DNA from 2 places in the Shewanella sp. SP2S2-6 genome. Region 1 is predicted to be linked to the other one. Evidence: riboswitches for the same ligand, from Rfam matches in the RefSeq annotation. Region 1 holds a riboswitch; the other holds the start of a gene.

What was found. Region 1 has a riboswitch for thiamine pyrophosphate ahead of Q4Q57_RS14185 (TonB-dependent receptor domain-containing protein). Riboswitches for the same ligand answer to the same signal wherever they lie in the genome.
Region 2: another riboswitch for thiamine pyrophosphate. It lies ahead of thiC (phosphomethylpyrimidine synthase ThiC); the one in region 1 lies ahead of Q4Q57_RS14185 (TonB-dependent receptor domain-containing protein).

Annotation. Positions count from the first base shown of each region.
Region 1 is NZ_JAUOEQ010000020.1:53,539-64,365, reverse strand. It holds gene Q4Q57_RS14205 (DUF6279 family lipoprotein) at 1-502, opposite strand, end outside; gene Q4Q57_RS14200 (aminoglycoside phosphotransferase family protein) at 648-1,856, opposite strand; gene pnuC (nicotinamide riboside transporter PnuC) at 1,856-2,509, opposite strand; gene Q4Q57_RS14190 (hypothetical protein) at 2,556-2,816, opposite strand; gene Q4Q57_RS14185 (TonB-dependent receptor domain-containing protein) at 2,923-5,118, opposite strand; TPP riboswitch at 5,173-5,298, opposite strand; gene Q4Q57_RS14180 (Crp/Fnr family transcriptional regulator) at 5,496-6,176, shown strand; gene tsgA (MFS transporter TsgA) at 6,244-7,419, opposite strand; gene deoD (purine-nucleoside phosphorylase) at 7,470-8,174, opposite strand; gene Q4Q57_RS14165 (YcfL family protein) at 8,465-8,860, opposite strand; gene Q4Q57_RS14160 (PaaI family thioesterase) at 9,002-9,499, opposite strand; gene Q4Q57_RS14155 (PaaI family thioesterase) at 9,486-10,013, opposite strand; gene hinT (purine nucleoside phosphoramidase) at 10,010-10,366, opposite strand; gene Q4Q57_RS14145 (PDZ domain-containing protein) at 10,511-10,827, shown strand, end outside.
Region 2 is NZ_JAUOEQ010000013.1:73,073-83,899, forward strand. It holds gene Q4Q57_RS11150 (glycoside hydrolase family 97 protein) at 1-1,629, opposite strand, end outside; gene Q4Q57_RS11155 (tRNA (adenine(22)-N(1))-methyltransferase TrmK) at 1,885-2,688, shown strand; gene Q4Q57_RS11160 (NUDIX domain-containing protein) at 2,942-3,472, shown strand; gene Q4Q57_RS11165 (tRNA-uridine aminocarboxypropyltransferase) at 3,621-4,226, shown strand; gene trhA (PAQR family membrane homeostasis protein TrhA) at 4,359-5,042, opposite strand; gene Q4Q57_RS11175 (hypothetical protein) at 5,549-6,880, shown strand; TPP riboswitch at 7,048-7,146, shown strand; gene thiC (phosphomethylpyrimidine synthase ThiC) at 7,349-9,454, shown strand; gene Q4Q57_RS11185 (bifunctional hydroxymethylpyrimidine kinase/phosphomethylpyrimidine kinase) at 9,457-10,827, shown strand, end outside.

The sequences.
Region 1 (10,827 bases):
TCACGCTGCCAAGCCAGTCATCAAATTGCTCTTGAAGGTTTTCATCGGCCTCTTTTTGTAACTGCGTTGGGTTTTTGCCGGCAAACTCTTTGACAAGCTCCTGCTCATCTTCCCGTAATTTGGCGAGGATTTGCTTCACCTGTTCATCGGACAAGGACATTATGATGGGCAGTAATTCTGGCAAGGCAAACTCAAACAAACGAAACCAATGCCGCTTAGCTATCTCCACATGCTCGGCCCATAATACTGGTGTTAAGGTATTGGTTTTGATGAGGCTTTCGACTTCGGTTAATTGCACCACATAGTGGGACAATTCTTTGGATTGATGCCACAGGACAAATTTTTCAATGAGGGCGTCAAATGCCTTTTGCTGCGATTTATCTAAAGTAACGTAATCCTCTTGCTCCCAACCGATGGCCCAATCGAGGAAATGGTAACTGAATTTAGTGGAACAGGCGCTTAAGCCTAAGAGACACACAAGTAGCATCACGCCTTTTTTCATTCTGAATCATCCATCCTAGAACTGTTGCTAATATGACGCTTGAGCCTATATAAAGTTGCCTCTTATATCAAACAAGTTTGTCTAATAAAGGTTTTCAATATGTTAATACTTTGCCTACTTTATGATTCCAATCGAACAGCCATCCTTATGATGCTTGGGTGATGAGCGGCCAAAAACAATCAAACCATGCGAGATAGTCGGCGCTACGACTGGGCTCCGTTTGCGCCGCCATCAATAATGCCCAGTAACAGGCAAATACCCAGTACATGTCAATGGCGGCGGGCACGGCCTCTGCGGCGTTTATTGAAACATAAGGGTGTTCACTCAGATACTGCGTCACTAACTCGTTTTGCTGGGCAGGCGTTAACGCATGGGTCGCTAACACTACGGCTAACTCACACAGGGGATGCGACGCCGTCGCATACTCAAAATCGATACAATACAAACGATTATTTTTGAGTAGCAAGTTGTGGGGATTAAGATCGCGATGACAAAACTGCGGTTTAATTAAACAAGCCGCTAAGTTATCGCACCAATCTTTGATGGCGATTTGGATGTTAAGCAGTTTAGCCACACGCTCATTCCAATTGTGCATTGTGGTAAGAGATGCCTGATAAGCAAGCATCTGCTGGTGATATTCCTGCCATTGTTCAGTGATACTAATGGCATAAGGACCTGTGGGCAGTTCCCGCAATTGCAGCAATAATTCCAGCAGTAAGCGCGCAGTTGAGTTGGGATGCTTATCTTGCTGTATTAGCATCAACCTAGGCTCAGGACTTAAACAAGCTTGTGATGAAGAGCCGTGATGTAAAATGCCCAAAGACGACTGCCTCAGCACAAAATCAGCGGCACTGGTTTGGCGCTCTAATGCTGGCCAATGGATGAAGCGTTTACATTGAAAGCGTTCGCTATCAATCACATTGTGTTCAATTGCCGCACACTCTGCTGCGCTCGCTACTGCACTTTCGATAAAGTCATTCTCAATAAGGTCACTCTTAATAAAGTCACCCTCGATAAAGTCACTCTCAATAAGGTCACTTTCAATAAAATCGCTGAGATAATAGCGCTCATCTTCACTCACCCACAGCAGTTCAGGGGCAAGTTTAGCTTGGGCGAGTTGTTGCCAGTAAAAACGCTCCTGCTCGCGGGTGCAAAAACTATCCGCCGCATTGGCATTGCCCCGCAGCACATAACACCCTGTTGGCGTAGTGATCTTATAATTATGATTACTCAAGCCGCCCGAAAGCTCGCAAATACTCTGCACTTGCTCAAGCCCAGCTCGTTTGAGTATGGGCAAGAGTGTATTGAATGATTCGCCCGCTGAGTATGGCTTAGCAGCATTGACATCGAGCATTAACTGAGTAACTTCAAGGCATTGGCCTCACGGGCATCGGCTAACGCAGTGCGCCACAGGAAATACCCTACAACTGCAAGCCCTACATAGAGTACGAATAATAACGAGGTCAACATCAAGCCTTTACTGAGATAAAGGTAAATAGACACTATGTCGATAACGACCCAATAGAGCCAATTCTCAAGTACTTTCTTCGCCACTAAATAGGTCGTCATCACAGCAAAACAGGTCGTGGCCGCATCTAAATAGGGGAACGCGGCTTGGGTATACATCGCCATGCCGTGCCCGACAAAAAGCGAAATAACGCCTGTCACCGCGATCAACTTCAAGTGGGTTTTCAACGACCAAGTGGTCACTTTGACCCCTTGATGTTTATCGCCGCCTTGGGTCCAGAGCCAATATCCATAGAGCGCCATCGCCATATAATAGATATTCAGCACTGACTCCATCAGTAACGACACTTTCCAAAACAACACAGTGTAAATGGCGGTACTGGCAAAGGCCGCCGCCCAGCACCAGACGCTCGCCTTCATTGCCAGCAGTAGATATGCCATGGCCAGCAATACCGCTAAGGCTTCCCATGCGGTCATCACATGGACTTCACCAAAGACCGCATTCATACTCTCGACCAAGGTTAACCATAAATCTGTCATTGTGTTGTTCTCACTGCCGATTTATCGCGTATGTGACGCTAAAACATTATTCGCTGTGGGCTAAATTCAGCTCACCACCGATAAACTTACACACAAATACTGCCTTGCCCCACTTCTCATGGGCAGCTTGCATCTCGGTCGCCAGCATAGTCATCACATCTAAATAATCGCCGCACACTTGGGTTGCCATCGCATTGGTCACGCGCTCGATATTAGGATAGCTATCCACGCGACCAATGAACCACTTTATCGGATCGAGGTAGTTCTCATTGAAGGGATACATGCTAATTTCTGCGGTCAGTTTCATCTTAATTCCTTAAATTTGAGAGAAGCTATAGCCCTTACACCGGACTACAGCTTAGTCATAAGTTAACTCAAATGGCTCATAGTGACCTGAGCCATTATATGAGCTTTTACATAAACTTAACGTTAAAGGTGACGCCAATCTGACGCGGATCACCGTAACGAATATATTGCTTTTCTGCCCAGCCATTATCTGGCTCGTTACCGAAGTAGAAACCGCGCACACCGTATTCTTCATTGAACAAATTACGGCCCCATAAATAAGCCGACCATGCACTCGCCTCATAACCCACGCGGGCATTGACGATAGTGTAGGGTTCAGAACGGGATTCATTGCTGTCTGAATAGTAAAACTCGCTCTTACCGCTTAAGTTTAGGTTAGCAAACCAACCCGAATTGGCACGATAAGTCCCACCAAGGCTGTAGGTAAAGTGTGGTGAATGGGCCAGATCGCGGCCAGTTAAATCCACCTCAGTGCCATATTTGTCCTGATACTGATAATCGCCGTAGGCGGTTTCTAACCAACCTAAGCTTGAGTAAATTTGTAGATTATCCGTGGCATACCAGGTCGCATCTAACTCAGCACCATAGTTATTAGAACTGCCTGCGTTTTCGGTGAACAAAATAAAACGCTGCGGTTTATCAGGGTCTTGCTGGGATGCCGCCACCTGTTGATCTTGTCTGTCCATATAGAACAGCGCCAGATTAGTATCGATTAGCCCCGCTAGCCAATGGGATTTAAGGCCGATTTCATAGTTATAAAGCGTCTCAGTACTGAACTCTTTTTTATCGTTCAGTTCGACAGGCAAAGTCATGTTAAAACCGCCCGCCTTGTAACCGCGCGCGACACGGACATATGCGTTGTGTGAGTCATTCAGCACTTTACTCACTGCAATATGACCACCCCACATGGTTTCGCTCGGATCGAAATTATCGTTATTCGTATCTGAGTAATGGCTATTGCGGCGCTCTAAACGTAAACCCACAGATAAGGCATAATCTGAGCCCAGATCCGTATCGAGCTGACCAAACAAGGCATAGTTCGTCGCTTCATACTCAGAGTCTAAGACTTCATCCGGCCAAGTATTATATTCAGAATACAATTGGTTATCTTCTTTCAGATTCATGGCGTACACACCAAGCAACCAATCTGTGCTATCCGCAAAGATTCGGCCCTGCTCGGTAGAACTTAAGCGAAACTCTTGCGACACAGTTTTACGTTGGCCAGTTTTATCCCAAAAATAATCATATTGGCACGGCGCCAGATTGCCATCGTCATCACTGCATTGCTTAGAAGCCCAATACTCTGGGTTCGACCAATCGCCATCGTAACTGTAATGGTGATCGGTATTCGCAAAAGAGGTTAACGAGGTTAACTCAAAGGTTTCGGCACCAGAATAGGTCGCTTTAAAGCCTGCGCCTGTGGTGCGCTGGCTATCGACACCCGGTTGATCCGATGTCGTCTGGGTCGGTGAATTAGTTAAACTCCACACATCATAGCCATTATCAAAATCGGCGTGCAGCACAGTTAAATCAAACTGCAAATCGTCAGTCGCATACCAGCGCAGCTTAGCGCGGCCGCTGAACTCATCGCGGCCATTGGTATCGTCACGACCTAAATAGAGGTTGTCGTGGTAACCATTTTGTTGATGTTGCTGCAGTGACACGCGATAAAGCAGCTTGCCAGAATCCGTTAATGGGCCTGAACTGAAACCGCTAAACGTGCGTAAATCATCGTCGCCTAACGAGACTTCGCCGCCATGTTCAAACACATCGGTGGGATCGTTACTTTTCAGATAAATCAGTCCCGCTAAAGCATTGGCGCCATAGCGTGTGCCCTGCGGTCCACGCAGCACTTCGACTTGCTGTAGATCGTACATGCTCGACACCATGCCAATACCGGATAAATCGATATCATCAATGATGTAACCCACAGAAGAATTAGGCGCACCTTGGTATTGCTCTTGCTCACCTACACCGCGAATTTGAAAATATTTTGGCCGCGAACTTCCACCTGACCAGTTAAAGTTAGCAATAGAATTAAGCACATCCTCGAAATGCTGCGCGCTTTCATCTTGAATTTTTTGACTGTCGATAACGGTAATACTTGAAGGCATTTTTTCTAAGCTTGAACTGCGAAAATCCGCCGTAACTACCATGACTTCCATCTCAGTACTAGGATCGGGTTTATCGATAGCGTCGGTTTGTGCAAATGCAACAGTGCTCAGCGCGGCAGCAATGGCTAATGCCAGCGGCGCTCGGGTTAAAAACGGGGAATGACGGTTTGACGTTTTACGGTTTGACATAGGACCTCAAATATAATGTTTGAGATCCGGCAACGAATAAGCGATTCAGAAGTGTGCTGTTAATTGGCCCATTCCTACGCCGGTATTAGCCGGATCAGGTTCTAAGGGTTCGTCAGCTGACATCTCAGTTTGCAGTAATCAACGTAAATTCATTCGCTGCAAACACCCCTTGGCGGCGCCTAGTATACATGACGGAAATAAAAAGTGGGCACTCTTATCTCTGCGATTCAATTAAATGTCGCGAAAACCACGGCCCTTCAGTTCGTATGATGAAAATATCTTTAGTAGCCGCCTAAATCCTTTCGTCCATTTGACCGCCTATCATGATAATGCTATAGAAGGTCGCAATTTCGAAAACAGTAAGAGGATCATAGTCGATGCAGCTAAAACCTTTATCGAAAGGACGTTATAGCCAGCGATGGGAGCAAGACTATCCACTTATTGAAGCGGTTGTACTTAGCTGTATCAGCGAAATAAAAATGCTCAAAAAAGGCGCTCACCTCATGACGCAGGGGGAAGCGATGGCATCACTTGTATTGGTGAAGCAAGGTCGCGTATCACTCGGCCATACCGCGAGAAATGGTCGGTGTTTTCAATTAGGTACTATTGATTGTGATTCACAGCTGTTTGGCGAAATGGAGTTCTTCACCCAGTACCACTGTCAACTAGACATTATTGCCAGTGAACCCTTAGAAATCACGTTGATTAGCGCTGAAAAACTGCAACATTACCTCGGTCAACACCCTCAACTCGCGCTATTTTTCGCTAGTGCAATTGCGATTGACTACCAAGACACAGTGGATATTTTTACTCGGCGACTGCTCTATCCCATCAGTTATAACGTGGCATTTGATATTTACCATGAATACTTAAATGACTTGCCCGTAGATGGCTTTAGTAAACGCTATTTAGAGGCTGAACGATTTGGTACTACCGACCGAGTCTACCGTCGGGCACTACAAAATCTTGAGGAACGAGGCTTAATTGAGCGGAAAAAAGATGGCATTCGGATTTGTGATCTCAACGCACTCAAGAAATTTGTTGAAGCAGGCATATAATCGCTTTCAGCATAACCCACACTCGACTTAATTTAACAACCGAGTGTGGGATGGATGCACAGGTAAATTAACTTACCGATGGCGAGTGTTGTTCCATAGCCGATTTCATCCGACTTGAAACGATCAATAACATAAATATCGCTGCGTAAAGCAAAGGAATCACATACATCACTGTTTGTAATCCGATAATACGTTCAAAGAAAGAACTGATGGCTGGGCTAAACATCGCCCCTGCACTTCCGCTAATAAGAATATATGACACATTTTTGCTGCTGGCTTTTTTTACAAAAGACACGCCATAAGCAATAAATGCATTATAAAGCGCGGCACACACAAAACCGTAACCATAGGTTAAATAAGCTATCCAATTAAGATTATTGGTACTGACAATGGCAGAGGTGAGCACCATAGCTAAAGCAATAATACCAACTAAGAAATGGTGAATTTTTACACGAGTCACAATCACAGTCGAAATTAGGGCACCAATTAGCGCAGCGGACCAATACTGGGTAATAATATTACCCGCCTCTTCAAACGGAATATCAAATTTTTGTTTTACAAATAAAGGTGCCCAAGTTAAAAATGTATATAATGCGAGCATCCCTAAAAATAATCCAATACCCCCGCTAATAATTCCAAAATTCCACTCAGATTGTTGCTTATCTTCTGTTGAAGAAGACTGTTCACATATAGAAAAATTAGTGAATAATGTAATAATGACGGTACCTAACGCGACCAAACCTACAGCTAAATAGCTATAACTCCATGATAGTGAGCTTGTTAATGCATAAGTTGTTATCAATGGAAAAATAACACCTGCAATATTAAAAGTCGCATCCTGCACTACTAACATTGTGCTTTGTAATTTCTCTTGCCACACAGACACCACAATCGTACCAGCAATACATAGACCGATACCGCCACAAAAACCAATCAAGGTCATTGCCACCATCACAACTTGTAGGGAATTGGTTAGATGTAAAGCCAGAGCAGAAAGAGCAACCAGACTGTAACTTATCAAGGTCATTCTTTTGATACCCATTTTTTCAATAAAGAAAAATGCTGCAATCGTCCCCGCGAGTGCACCACCATTGAGCAATGAAAAGATTGATGCAACTTCGTTAACATTAGCAGCAAATTTCTCAGCTATGGGTTCAATCAACATCCCAAATTGGGTCGCAAAGCCCGCCATAATAAAATTGGCGAGAAAACTGATGGCTGTTAAAGTAATTTTATTATTCATTATGTCATTCCATAAGTGAAATGCTAAGGGTTCAAAGGATGGCTTTAAACCTAATTGAGGGCGGTTTCTAACGCGAGCTCGATCATATTATTAAAAGAGAGTTGGCGTTCTTCGGCCGTTGTTTCTTCACCGGTTAAACAATGATCCGATACCGTTAAAATGGCTAATGATTCGATACCTTGTTGGTGTGACAATCCATAAAGCCCCGCCACTTCCATATCAATACCTAATACCCCAAAACGCTCAAGTGCGGGGATCATATCTTCATCGGGATCGTAATAAAGATCACCACTAAAGATATTGCCAACTTTTACACTAATACCTTTCTCATTCGCTGTTGTATAGGCTTTATGCAATAAAGAAAAGGTCGCAGAAGTTGCCATTTGGTAGCCGCTACTACGCTTAGCGTTAGTAGGTGAATCCGTACCTGCGGCTTGGGCTAAAATAACATCTCGCATTTGTACATGTTTTTGTGTTGCACCTAAACTGCCAATACGAATAATGCGTTTCACGCCAAAATAATTAATCAGCTCATGGCCATAGAGCACCATAGATGAAATACCCATACCATGCCCCATAACGGAAATGCGTTGTCCTTGGTAAAAGCCCGTGTAACCAAGCATATTGCGAACATTCGTGACTTCTACGGCATCGGTGAGATAGGTTTCAGCGATATATTTAGCACGTAGTGGATCACCCGGCATAATAACAGTTTCAGCAAAATCAGTAGGTTGAGCATTAATATGAGCAGTCATCTTTCTATCCTCATGTGGTAATATGCTGATAGTAGTGCTCAATCACTAAATGTATTTAGGACTAAAGTCCGGTTCTAGCCCTGCAGTAAGTTTTTTTACTCAACAATGAGTAATTAATCGCATATTTCAACATGATAAGGCTGAATTAATAAAGATAAAAAATGAGAAAAGGTTGTTGAAAAATTAATCAATATGGATAAAAATGGCTTACCCCAGAGAGAAGTAAGCCATTATAACAATCACTTTATATCAAAAAATAATTTATAAACTAAACAAAGGCAAACTCAGGCTTAGTTCGAAAAGGTTTCGCGCACGTACACATCAAATTTAACCACTTGGGCATTAGGTGCCACGGCGGAGACTTGCAATTGTTGCTTGCCGTGTAATTTGACCGATTTCCAGCTGGTTGCCTCATCTTCTATGGTGTAACCGCTGGCGTCGTACCAAGTGAATTTATACTGCACACGCATGTCAGTTGATGATTTGCTAACAATCAGCGCAGAGCCCTGCACTAAATCACCGACTCGGCGAGCATCCACACTCTGTACCGCAATATCTCGGGCAAAGCTGGTATTATCGACGCGGGTTTCACCCAGTGAACTCACTGAAATCCCGGCGGTATGTGAGGCACAAGCACCTAAGGTCAGCGCCGCGGCCAATAATAGTCCGGTATAAATTTGTTTCATATTTTTCTCCCAGTCACGCGACTAAATGCGCGGCTAGCGCGCATTATTCCCTATTAAACGACAAGCTAAGTGAACTGTGCTGAACTTATGCTTAACAAGACAGACTTAATCATCACTCAACTATCTGCTCACTAAAACGAGTTAATCAATCAGAAAGTGCGCCCGTGCCGTAGCGATGAGCTGCTTACGATTGGTTTGCCAACAATCGATATTCACGTTGGCCACTCTTCGCCCCTGACGGGTAATGCGACATTCTGCAAAGCTATCTTTATGCAGACCCGCACGCAAATAGTCGATAGAAAAATCGACCACTTTAGGCACTTTGGCTGTTTGCATAAAAACCATTAACTGCACTATCGCCGACATCTCCATAAAACCTGCAATGACGCCGCCATGGATAGCGGGCAACACAGGATTACCGATATTGTCGTCCTTAGCAGGTAATTTAAAAATCAGCTCATCACCAAAACGCTCAACCTTCATCCCAATAAATTTGGCATAGGGAACGTGCTCAAGTAAATGACCAAAATCGTTAAGCTCAGTGGCGCGCTTAACAATGCCTTGCACATCAATAGGAGCTTTGACTTGGGCGTTTTGAGTGGGACTGGCTGCGCCAAGTTCCGAATTATTTGCGCTCATCAGTGTCTCCTATTTCAGGCACGGCTTCACCCATCAGCGCTTGTCTAAAGGCATCACCCACCATTTCTGGACTGATCCGCATAAAGGAACCAACAGCATGGGCAATAGGATCATCTATGCTGTCTTGATAAGCAATCGCGCGGGTAAAGGCAATGTTGGAAGACAACTTGTAGCATTCCGCAAACCCAAACACAGGCTTATGGGGCTGAGCGGGCTTCATATAATCCACCCGCAAATCAAGCGTAGGTGAGATTTCTAACAATTTGAATTTATGGAAAATTGCACTGACCACTGCACTGCCACAGGCGGTATCCATTAAAGTAGTAATAACTCCGCCATGGATAACGCCCGTATCGGGATAACCAATTAATTCAGTGCTGTAGGGCAACTCAATCAACACATGGTGCTCACTCGCCTCCAGTACGGTTAAACCGAGACGACGACACTGGGCTAGTTGATCCACAAACCGCTGGGCCATTTGGGTCAGCGGGAAAAAATCCGAATTTACCTTCATTGGCCTTGGCTCAACATGGGCCCCAGAGGCTCCCCGCCCACAAGGTGGAAATGAATGTGATAGACTTCTTGTCCACCGTGTTGATTGCAGTTCATGATCAGTCGGTAGCCATCTTTAGCGATACCCGCTTCCGCCGCCAATTTAGCCGCAACAGTCATCATACGGCCAAGCACCGGCTCATCAGAGGCTTTCATGTCGTTCGCCGTTGGGATCAAATGATTCGGCACAATCAAAATATGGGTTGGCGCCTTAGGGGAAATGTCTCTAAAGGCAGTCACAAGTTCATCTTGATACAGAATATCCGCGGGAATTTCGCGACGAATAATTTTGCTGAAAATCGTTTCTTCGGCCATGGGGCGTCCTCCTTGGGTTAGTTGGCATAGTATACTAGTAATTCAATGCTTTGTGTCTGTAGATATTTTGCTTTTCATTTGCCAGTTGCAGGCATTTTTGGCAGCATGGCCACCATTAAAACACTCAGGTTTTGCAGGATAAATATGATCCATTACCAGATAATCCCCGTCGATCCGAAAGCCCATTTATTCGCAGTCACTATGACATTATCCCAGCCCAAGCCTGTACAGGTCTTTAGCCTCCCCGCTTGGCTACCTGGCAGTTACATGGTGCGCGACTTTGCTAAAAATATCATTGAACTCAAGGCACAAGATGCTAATGGCCTAACACTTAAACTCACCCAACTAGATAAGCAAACTTGGTCGGTTGACAATAATAGCAGCGAAATTATTCTAACTTATCAAGTGTATGCTTGGGATCTGTCGGTGCGCACCGCGCATTTGGACATGACCCACGGCTT
Region 2 (10,827 bases), on a different contig from region 1:
CATTGGGCCAGCGAGCATACGGGTGAACGGTAGCATGGCCGTATGTTCAGGGCTATTTGGTGGGCTACCCCAGGCATTGTACTCTTGGCCGCGGGCACCTTCGCGGGCGATCCAGTTCGGATAGGTTCGGCGCAGACCCGTGTCTTTGATTGGCTCGTGACTATTGATGCTGATATGGTGTTTCGCAGCTTCTGTGACGCTGTGCAGATACTCACCCACCATAAACTGGCCGTCGTGCCACTCGTGACGGGTAATGCCTTTGTCATCGATACGCTTGATTTGGCCACCATCAGCGACATAGCCCGTCTTGACTTGGGTCACACCGTGCTGCTCATACAGGGCAAAGGCATCAGCCATTTGATCGCGATAATGGGTGACTGAGCCTGCTGTCTCGTGGTGGCCGATTAAACGCACCCCTTTTTTCGCCCCGTAGGCGGTAATGGCGGGCAGATCGAAATCGGCATAGGCCTTAGTAAAGCTAAATTGATCGCCATTATGGAACCAGTCGCCGTCCCAACCTTCATTCCAACCTTCTACCAATACACCATCAAACTGATATTTAGCGGCGAAATCCATATAGCGTTCGGTTTCGCTGGTGGTGGCGCCGTGGGTTGGGCCCGAACCCCAAGTATTTTCATTTAAGTGCATTCCCCACCAAATACCGACGTATTTCCCCGGTTTTACCCAAGCAACATCGCCGAGTTTATTGGGCTCATTGAGGTTAAGGATAAGGTGCGAATTGAGCAGCCCAGTCGCGTTGTCGGCAATTTGAATGGTGCGCCACGGCGTATAAAAGCCCACTTGAGTTTTGACGCGAATGCCATCGGACCAAGGCGTGAGATCGGCCTTAAGCTTGCCATCGCGCTGTTGATCTAAGGTCATGGCGGCAAAGTCAACCAAGGCGGCCTCGTGAATACTTAAGTGCGTACCGTCCGCGAGTTTAAAGGTGAAGGGCGTGTGGACTCTATCGACGTCTTTCAGCGCTGTAGTGCGATACAGGTATTCGTAGCGATTCCAGCCACGGGCCGGGATCCACCAAGCGGTGGCTTTATCGGCTTGGCCGACATTGAACTCGGTTAACTCGTCTGTGATTGAGAGCGGCGAATTAGCGGGAAGGGTAGCTTGTTGGGCTAAGTGATAGCGAAAGCCAATACCATCGTCAAAGGCTTTAAACTCGACTTCGAGTTGCACCTTGCCGTTGCTTAATACTGCGGTCAGTTGATTGTGCTGATCGCGGATCCATTCCTGCTCGCCCCAAGGTTGTTGCCACTTGTCATCGGCACTTTTTTTCTCGCTGCTGTTAATCTGCAATCCTTGACCGAGTTCACCAAGGGATTGAAAAACTAAGCCTAAGCGGCTCGGTTCTATGACTGTCTTGCCGTGAAAATTGATTTTATATTCGGGGCGGCCAGTATCGTCACTCAAGCTGATTTGAATTTGTTGGTTGGGTGAGCTGACGGTAACGGTTTTGGCAAATACGTTGGCACTAAAGAGACTCGTAACCGCAAGGGCGATAAGTGTAGGGCACAATAGCGCTTGCGATCGCTTTTGGCGTGATGAGCTCTGGCGAGCGTGACTCTTTGTTAAGTGACGGCCAGTAAACTGAATAGGGTTGGTCTTGATGAACATTCCTTGATCCTTGTTTTTATAATGAATGTGACTCACAGCATACTAGTGGCGATGGCTTTTTAACCGCAACGGCCTGCATACGTATTCACCACATTAAGGCGTGACGTAACAGAAGTGACGAGAAGCATTGCGAGGGCACGAACAAAAGATGTGGTTTGCTTTTGACTCGGGTAGAATGCGCGCTTTATTTTTGCTTAAAAATGCAATTTAGCGTGGGATTTACAGTATTTGGAGCCGCAGCAATAAGGTCAAACCGTGAAAATTAGCCAACGTTTACAACAGATAAACAGCATGATCAGTGGTCATTACGATCATATTTGGGATTGCTGCTGCGATCATGGTTTACTCGGTATGCTGTTGCTAGAAAGAAGCGCTGCCCACCAAGTGCACTTTGTCGATTGTGTCCCTTCGCTGATGCAGGCGCTTGAACTGCGTTTGCAGCGTTTCTTCCCCGCTGACATATCAGGCCTAAATTCACACTTAGATCCAAACTTAGATTCACACTCAGATCCACACTTAAACCTAGACATAGACCCAAATTTAAGTCGTGATACTCAGTGGCAAGTGCATTGCCTTGATGTTGCGGCTTTACCGCTCGCGCAAACCAGTGACAAAGATAAACAGTTGATTATCATCGCTGGTGTGGGCGGTGAACTGCTGGTGGACTTAGTGAAGGCAATTCTAGCCAAGCACCCACAGCGGTACCTCGAATTTATTTTGTGTCCCGTGCATCATAATTATTATGTCAGGCAATCACTCACTGCCTTAGGGTTAGGGCTGAAGTCGGAACACTTATTGGAAGAGAATCAACGTTTCTACGAAATCCTCCATGTCAGTACAATCGCGGCTCCAAATGGTCGGCCTATCAGTGCTACGGGTTCGTTAATGTGGCAGATGCTAGATGAAGCAAGTTTGCCGCGAGCGCAGCGTTATCTGTCGCAGGTGATTGGTCATTACCAACGCATGCCCACGCATAAGCAAACACCAGAGATTATTGATGCTTATCAGCAGCAATTGGCCCAGCTCTTGAGTGAGCATAGTGAGTTTGAATGCTCTTGAGCATTTTTGCCGTTTAGGCATTACGTGAGCACTAAAGATGAGAATCAGGCGAAAGAGATGATGCATCGCGATCTTAACATCATGTGTAAAACGATTTTAGTTTAACCCGTTAATAATCAAGAGTCTAATCGCTAAAACCTATTAATCACTCGAACGGGACTGAGTGTGATTATTGCCTCTGCTACAGTTTTTGATCTGCATTTGGCACATTTTCGTTTATGCTGCGACTCCTTTTCGGCAAATGGCTAAGACTATGCGTTTATTGAGAACCACCCAAGATCCAGCGGTTAACCTACAGACAGCACGCGTTTTTTATCGCAGAGCTGCCCGCGCGATTGTGTTATCGGGTGAAGACATTTTGCTGTTGTATACCCAAAAATATCGCGACTACAGCTTACCCGGCGGCGGAATTGACCATGGCGAGAGCCTCGAAGATGGGCTGATCCGCGAGCTACAGGAAGAAACCGGCGCCCTAGACATTCAAGTGTTAGCCCCCTTTGGTCGTTACGAAGAGTTTCGGCCTTGGTACCGTGAAGGGGCGAACGTAGTGCACATGGAGTCATTCTGTTATGTGTGCCGTATTGACACCGCACTGGGCGAGCGTGGTTTAGGTGAGACTCGATTAGAAGCCCATGAGATAAAAAATGGCATGCGGCCTGAATGGCTCAATATTCATCAAGCTATCGCCCATAATGAAGATATTCAGCGCAATCATCCCCATAAAGGCCAATCAATAGAGCGTGAAACTTTTCTGCTAAAACAGATAGTGTTGGAATGTTTGTAAGTTTTATCACTTTAAAATCATGTTTTTAATATATGATTTTATTTCACACATAACTGAGTGAGCAGGGTTTGGTTAGCGACTGAACGTCGTTATTTCAACGTGCTCTTTTAAGCTGTTACAGCTTCGAGCCTGTTCCTAACATCGCTAGATGTTTAATGTTATTTCTCATTCTTTTGCCGCAGCAAGGAAGGCAATGCAGATTATTTTATTGACCCACGAACGCGAGTTAACCCGCAAAACAAATACTGGTCAACTCGCGTTAGCCGCATTCCCTGAAGAGGTGAAAAGCATCGTCTGGTCGAGAACGGCACCTGATAACGATTTAGTGGCTATGTTGGCATCGCAGCAGGCTAAACTGTTGTTTCCAGCAAGCGATACTGAGCCCGCTGTGCCCATTGATAATAATGCCTTAGATACGGTTTTAGCTGAGCCAGCGCTATCGAACGCACAAGCCTTTTTAGCACCAGCGCAATCTACAGTGATAGCAGAACTAATGCCGAGCCAAGTGGTGATTTTAGATGCGACCTGGCAGGAGGCACGTAAGATGCTGCGCCAGAGCCCCTATCTGAAAACGGCTGCACGAGTCAGTTTGCCGCCACTTATGCCTGAATCCGCCTTTATATTGCGGCGTAATCAGCAAGAAGGGGGCTTGTGCACCGCAGAATGCATTATTGCGCTTTGGCGCCAGTGTGGCAGAGCAGAACAAGCGGCGCTATTAGCGTCGCTGTTTACTGAATTGAATAGCCGTACTTGATTGCGATGTTCGAGAGAACGTTTGAGGAAGTGCTTGAATAGATAATTAACGACTTTCAGGTTTGAATCACAGATAAATCACCGTCAGTTAAATCAGAGCCAGTTAAATCACCATCAGGTAAATCATAGCCATTTAAATAACAGTCAGATAAATACACAGAAAGTGACTCATGGCACCGCCAAGCACGAACAAATGCCAAATGGCATGGTTAAATGGAATGCGTTTCCCGACGTAGAACACCACCCCTAAAGTGTAAAATAACCCGCCTAAGATCAATAGATTGAAACCCAACTCCGACATGGCCGCCGTTAAATCGCCCATCACAGTGACACATAGCCAACCCATGGCGAGATACAAGACTAAGCTTAACATTTTGAATTTGTGAATAAATAGCGTCTTAAATAGGATCCCACCAATCGCAAGCGACCAAATCGCTGTTAAAATCACTATCGATTGCGTCCCCTGTAGGCTTATCAGCATCAAAGGTGTGTAAGTTCCTGCAATCAAGCAGTAAATTGCGCAGTGATCGGCGATTTTAAGTTTATGTTTCCAGCCTGAATGGCTAACGCTGTGGTATAAGGTCGAGCATAGAAAAAGCACTATGATGCTCGTACCATAAATGGCAACGCCTGTTAGTTGAATTGGCGTTAGATGATCTTGCCCTTTGAGTAACATCAGTACCAATGCCACTATGCCTGCGATGACGCCTAAGCCATGGGATACACTATTAGCTATCTCTTCTTTAATACTATACGGCCCAGAATTAGCAGGGATTTTAGCTGGGTTTTGTTGTTCGATAACACTTTGACTCGACATGGTAGATACACACTCGCAAACGATAATGACTGAGTCTATCAGTTAGGAAAATAAATCACCATATTTAAGCGTACAACTGTAAGCTTAAATGTGTAGCTGGCTTCTATTGTTTTCGCCCTTTAGATTTTTAACGCCGTCTTGTATTCCCGTCAGCGTATCGCATTGATGATGTTATCCGCTTCAAGACGTAAGAGTTAACAAGCCATTTCCTTTCAATTTAGCGCGATAGTGAGCTCAATTCCCAGCCTTATTTGTCTCGACTGACAAGTGTCTTATCAAGCATTAGCGTAAGCACTGCGCTTGTAACGTGTTGCATTCGCGTTGAACTTTACCCTGTTTGCCTCCTCTAATCTGCGTTGAGCACTCGCAAGTAAATGCAATCATTGGATAATTCTCTTTCAATATTCAGCAACACGATATTGGATTGATATTGGAGTTGAGTGCAATTGTTCCACGTTAAGCATCATCGAAATCAATTGAGACTACACAAAACCTAAGGATGGATTTTGCCTTTTCAACGTCAACCCAAAGCCGTGCCTTTATTGACAGTATCTCCTACAGCAATAGCGATTGGAGATGATACTGATAGTGCTTTGCTTTTTTCGGTCACATCGCCAGAAGGTGAGACTTTTATCGCCTTTGATCATCAGCTCGGTGAACTGGATACTGCTCAAACGCCTGTTTTTACCACTAATGCGGAGCCATTAGCGTTCAATAGCGGTGCAGGCTTTTTAGTCACTGAGCATGACACCCAAGCTATATATCATGAGCAGGCTCAAGATTTGGTACTGCAAGAAATCCATGCTGAACATCAAGATCAACATCAAGATAAATTGGTTGCTGAATCTGAATCCAAACCTGAACTGCCTAGGACAATACAAACCAGTGCTCATTCATTGGGGACAGGATCCGTTTTGCGTGCTCGTCAGCCGTATTTCAAAGGATTAAGTCTGTTATTTTTTGTGATCTTAGTGCATGTGTGTTTATTTTTACTTATCTGCATTTTGTGGCGCCCACAGTTAAATCCCTTTGGATTAACAGAAACAGAAAGCCGGGGCCCTAAAGTAAAGGCGCTTAAAGCTTACTTTATTTATGCTCCCGCGGTAGAGAAGGCTGAAAGCGCTGCGCTAGAAACAGAGAGCAAGGCCGAGGATAAGACTGAAGCGGAAAGTTCTGTTACGCCTACAATTGTTCCCACGCCTACAACTCAAGTTAAGCCTATGCCAATATTTGAAAAGGTCGTGCCTGAAAAAGTAGATCAGGGAAAAGTGAAGCCAGATACGGTTAAACCGGACATCACTCAATCAAGCCAATCTCAATCAAGTGTACAAAGTGAAGTACAGCCCGTGGAAGCAACGGCAAAAAAGCCAACGAATATGTTTGATGCTACAGAAATTAAGCCGCTGCTCGGCGCTAAGAGTTCGCCCGCAGCAGAAGGTGAGAGCACAATAGCGACAAGCTCAAGCATGAGTTTATTCACCCAGCAATATTTTGAACGTCAGCGCGAGCAAGCGCTCGATGATCTCGTCATTGAACAGGCCGATAAATTCACCCGGAAATCGAATATGAGTGAAATGAGCCCTGAGATGGAAGTGTTATTTGTCCCTAACGCCGATGATTTCGGTGGCACAACGAGTCTAGATTTACCCTTAGATCCAAATCGTATTGTGCGTAAAGGGGATACTTGTTATCGCGTGGTACAAGTCGGCACTCAAGTTAATCCTTACGCCGAAAATTTAGGCTTTCCATTTGACTGCAGTGGCAAAAAAATCAATCAAGCTATTGATGATGCCATTCAATCTCGATTAAACAAAATGATGCTCAAACCCCATAAATAGTGACTTTTTTTTATGATCTATTTTCATGCTAATTATAGCTTTTTTAGTTTCATTTTATTTAATCAATTAAAAACAATGAATTATGAATCTTTATTTTGGATTGGTAGTTAAGGTTTTTAATTACTTTTTTCCTTGTTTGTTGCTGCCGCTTCTGTCTATACTGCGCACTCATCTTGTCGGAGTGCCTCTTGGCTGAGACCGTTTATTCGGGATCCGTTGAACCTGATCAGGTTAAAACCTGCGAAGGAAACAAGCGTAATAACACACATTAAATCGCAAAAATAGACGGCTTTAAACACCTGTTTACTCAGCAATGTTTTAAGCCTTAATGTTTAGATTTAATTGTTATTGAGCAGGGTAACTCAATTTTTGAAGCCAGTGTTGGCCACAAAAATTGATTGCCATGTCCAGCTATCAACAACTCAATTCTCCAGACAAGCAACTCCATTTTTTAACGTGAGATTGCTTATGTCCAGTTCAAACCAAAACCCAGCTGTAGCTGCCAATGCGATAGAAATCACTGCGCCAGAATCGACAATCCCTAATAAATCGACTGAGTCTAGTCAATCAATCGTGCCGAAGGCGCCGAGTCGCCGCGAAACCCGCGCGCAGGCCCAAGCCTTTATCGATACGTTAGCGCCGCTGCAACATCCTAATTCACAAAAGATTTACCTCGAAGGTTCCAGTGCCGATATTCGCGTTGGCATGCGGCAAATCCTGCAGACTGACACGCTTGTAGGCGGTACTGATGATGCGCCTATCATGGAAAAAAATCCGCCAATCCGCGTGTACGATTGCGCCGGACCTTATTCCGATCCTGAGGCAGACATCAATGTGCGTCTAGGCCTTGGTAAATTAAGACAAAACTGGATCCTAGCCCGCAACGATACAGAGCAATTACCCTGCGCGACCTCAGATTTTACCCAACAAAGACTCGCCGATGATGGTTTAGACCATCTGCGTTTTGAGGCGGGTTCGAGTGCCATTGTCCGCCCACGCAGAGCGCTGCAGGGCAAACGAGTCAGCCAATTACACTATGCCCGTCAAGGGATTATCACGCCCGAAATGGAATATGTGGCGATCCGCGAGAACATGGCACTTGCCGAAGTACAGGATGAAATCCTCAATCGTAAAGCCAAGGGCGAAGCTTTTGGTGCCTTAGTCGGCGAACCGATTACCGCCGAATTTGTCCGCGCTGAAGTCGCCCGTGGCCGCGCGATTATTCCGCTGAATATTAACCATCCCGAAGCCGAACCTATGATCATTGGGCGTAACTTTTTGGTGAAAGTGAATGCCAATATTGGTAATTCTGCGGTGACGTCATCCATCGAGGAAGAAGTGGAAAAGCTCGTCTGGTCAACCCGTTGGGGTGCAGATACGGTTATGGATTTATCCACGGGTCGTTATATTCACGAGACCCGCGAGTGGATCATCCGCAACTCGCCAGTGCCCATTGGCACAGTGCCGATTTATCAAGCGCTGGAGAAAGTGAACGGCGTGGCAGAAGATTTAACCTGGGAAGTGTTCCGCGATACCTTGATTGAACAAGCGGAGCAAGGTGTTGATTACTTTACGATTCATGCTGGTGTGTTACTTCGTTATGTACCGATGACGGCTAAACGCGTTACCGGGATCGTTTCCCGCGGCGGTTCAATCATGGCCAAATGGTGCCTGAGTCACCACAAGGAAAACTTCCTCTACAGCCATTTTCGTGAGATCTGTGAGCTTTGCGTCGCCTACGATGTATCCCTGTCTTTAGGTGATGGTATGCGTCCAGGCTCGATTGCCGACGCTAATGATGCTGCCCAGTTTGCAGAGCTTGAAACCTTAGGTGAGCTAGTCAAAATCGCGTGGGAATACGACGTACAAACCATTATCGAAGGGCCGGGACATATCCCGATGCAGCTCATTAAAGAGAACATGGACAAGCAGTTAGCTCACTGCGATGAAGCGCCGTTTTACACGCTTGGCCCACAAATCACCGATATCGCACCTGGGTATGATCATTTCACCTCCGGCATAGGCGCGGCCATGATTGCTTGGTACGGCTGCGCTATGTTGTGTTATGTCACGCCAAAAGAACACTTAGGATTACCGAATAAACAAGATGTTAAGCAAGGTTTGATTGCTTATAAGATTGCCGCCCACGCCGCCGATGTGGCGAAAGGTCATCCGAGTGCGCAAATACGTGATAATGCGCTGGCAAAGGCGCGGTTCGAATTCCGCTGGGAAGATCAATATAACTTAGGACTCGATCCTGAAACCGCACGTGCTTATCACGATGAATCTTTACCGCAGGAATCCGCTAAAGTCGCGCATTTTTGCTCTATGTGCGGCCCTAAATTTTGTTCGATGAAAATCACCCAAGATGTGCGCGCCTATGCCGCTGGCTTAGAGGCGGCACAAGCGAAGGCGGATCAAGTTGAAGCTGCTGACCAAGCCATGCAAGTCACAGTCAAGACGCCGCAGGAGTTGGAAGCGGCAATGGCGCTAAAATCGGCACAATTTGCTGCCTCGGGCGCCGAGATCTATCACGTGAAAGACAAGCTTGTCGCCGAAGCTGAGGAAGCCTAATTATGTTGGGTATTCATGGGGATAATGCGCCCATTAATACCGAGCGTCCCGCGTTTGTCTGGACCATAGCTGGTTCAGACAGTGGCGGCGGTGCCGGTATTCAGGCGGACTTGGCGACAATTCAAGATTTGGGCTGTCACGGTTGCAGCGTGATCACCACAGTGACGGCGCAAAGCTCAGTGGCGGTCACTTTAGTCGAGCCCGTATCAGCGGCGATGTTAATGGCTCAGCTGACTACTTTACTTTCCGACTTGCCACCCAAAGCAATTAAAATCGGCTTACTGGCAGATCAAACTCAAGTGGCATTGCTGGCAGATTGGATCGCGAGTTTTAAAATCCACTATCCATCAGTGCCTGTGATTGTCGATCCTGTGATGGTCGCCAGTTGTGGTGATGCATTAGCAGTAGATAACTGTCAGGATATAAAAAGTGCGGCCAAATCAGCCTTAGATTTTAAGCCTTTCAAAGGTTTAATCGAACTTATCACGCCCAATGTGCTTGAACTTGGGCGGTTAACTCACAGTGATGTTTCAACGAAAGCGCAATTCGCTGCCGCGGCACTGGCTTTATCCCAGAGCCTTGATTGCAGTGTGCTCGCCAAAGGTGGCGATGTGAGCTTTGGCAGCACTGACATTCTTGATGATACTCATGCTCAAACTCACGATAACACTTATGCTCAAACTCAGGCTAACGCTCATGTTATCGCTCTTGATAGCAACGGCTGGGACCTTGAGCTTGCCGAGGATTATCTAGTTTGTCGTCAAGTGCGCGCGAGCTCTAAACTACATCAAAATGGGCGTTTCTGGTTAGCCTGCCAACGGGTTAATACCCGCCATAATCATGGTAGCGGCTGCACTTTGTCATCGGCCATTGCCGCCGTGTTAGCGCAAGGTTTTGTATTGCAAGATGCGGTGGTTGTTGCCAAAGCCTATGTGAGTAAAGGTTTAAGCGCGGCGATTGGTTTAGGGCAAGGTCCAGGGCCGTTGGCCCGTACGGGTTGGCCTAATAACTTGTCCCGCTATGCCAAGATAAATCTGTGTGATGGCAATTTTATTAGTCATCAACTCAACCAACACCTTGATGTTTTTAATGATTTAGTTGCAACAGTTTTATCCGCAACAGATCAGGCAACCGCTCAGGTAAGAATAGCCTCGACGCTACCTCAAAATATTTTATCCCACGGTTTTAAAGTGCTCGATGCCGATCTTGGTGTTTACCCTGTGGTGAGTGACTTAACCATGCTGGAGAGTTTGTTAGCTGCGGGCGTTAAAACCCTGCAGTTACGGATAAAAACCGACATCAGCGAGTTAACTACTGCAGAGTTAGCCGAATCTGATTTAGGTAAATCAGCGCTAAGTAGATGTGAGTCAGGC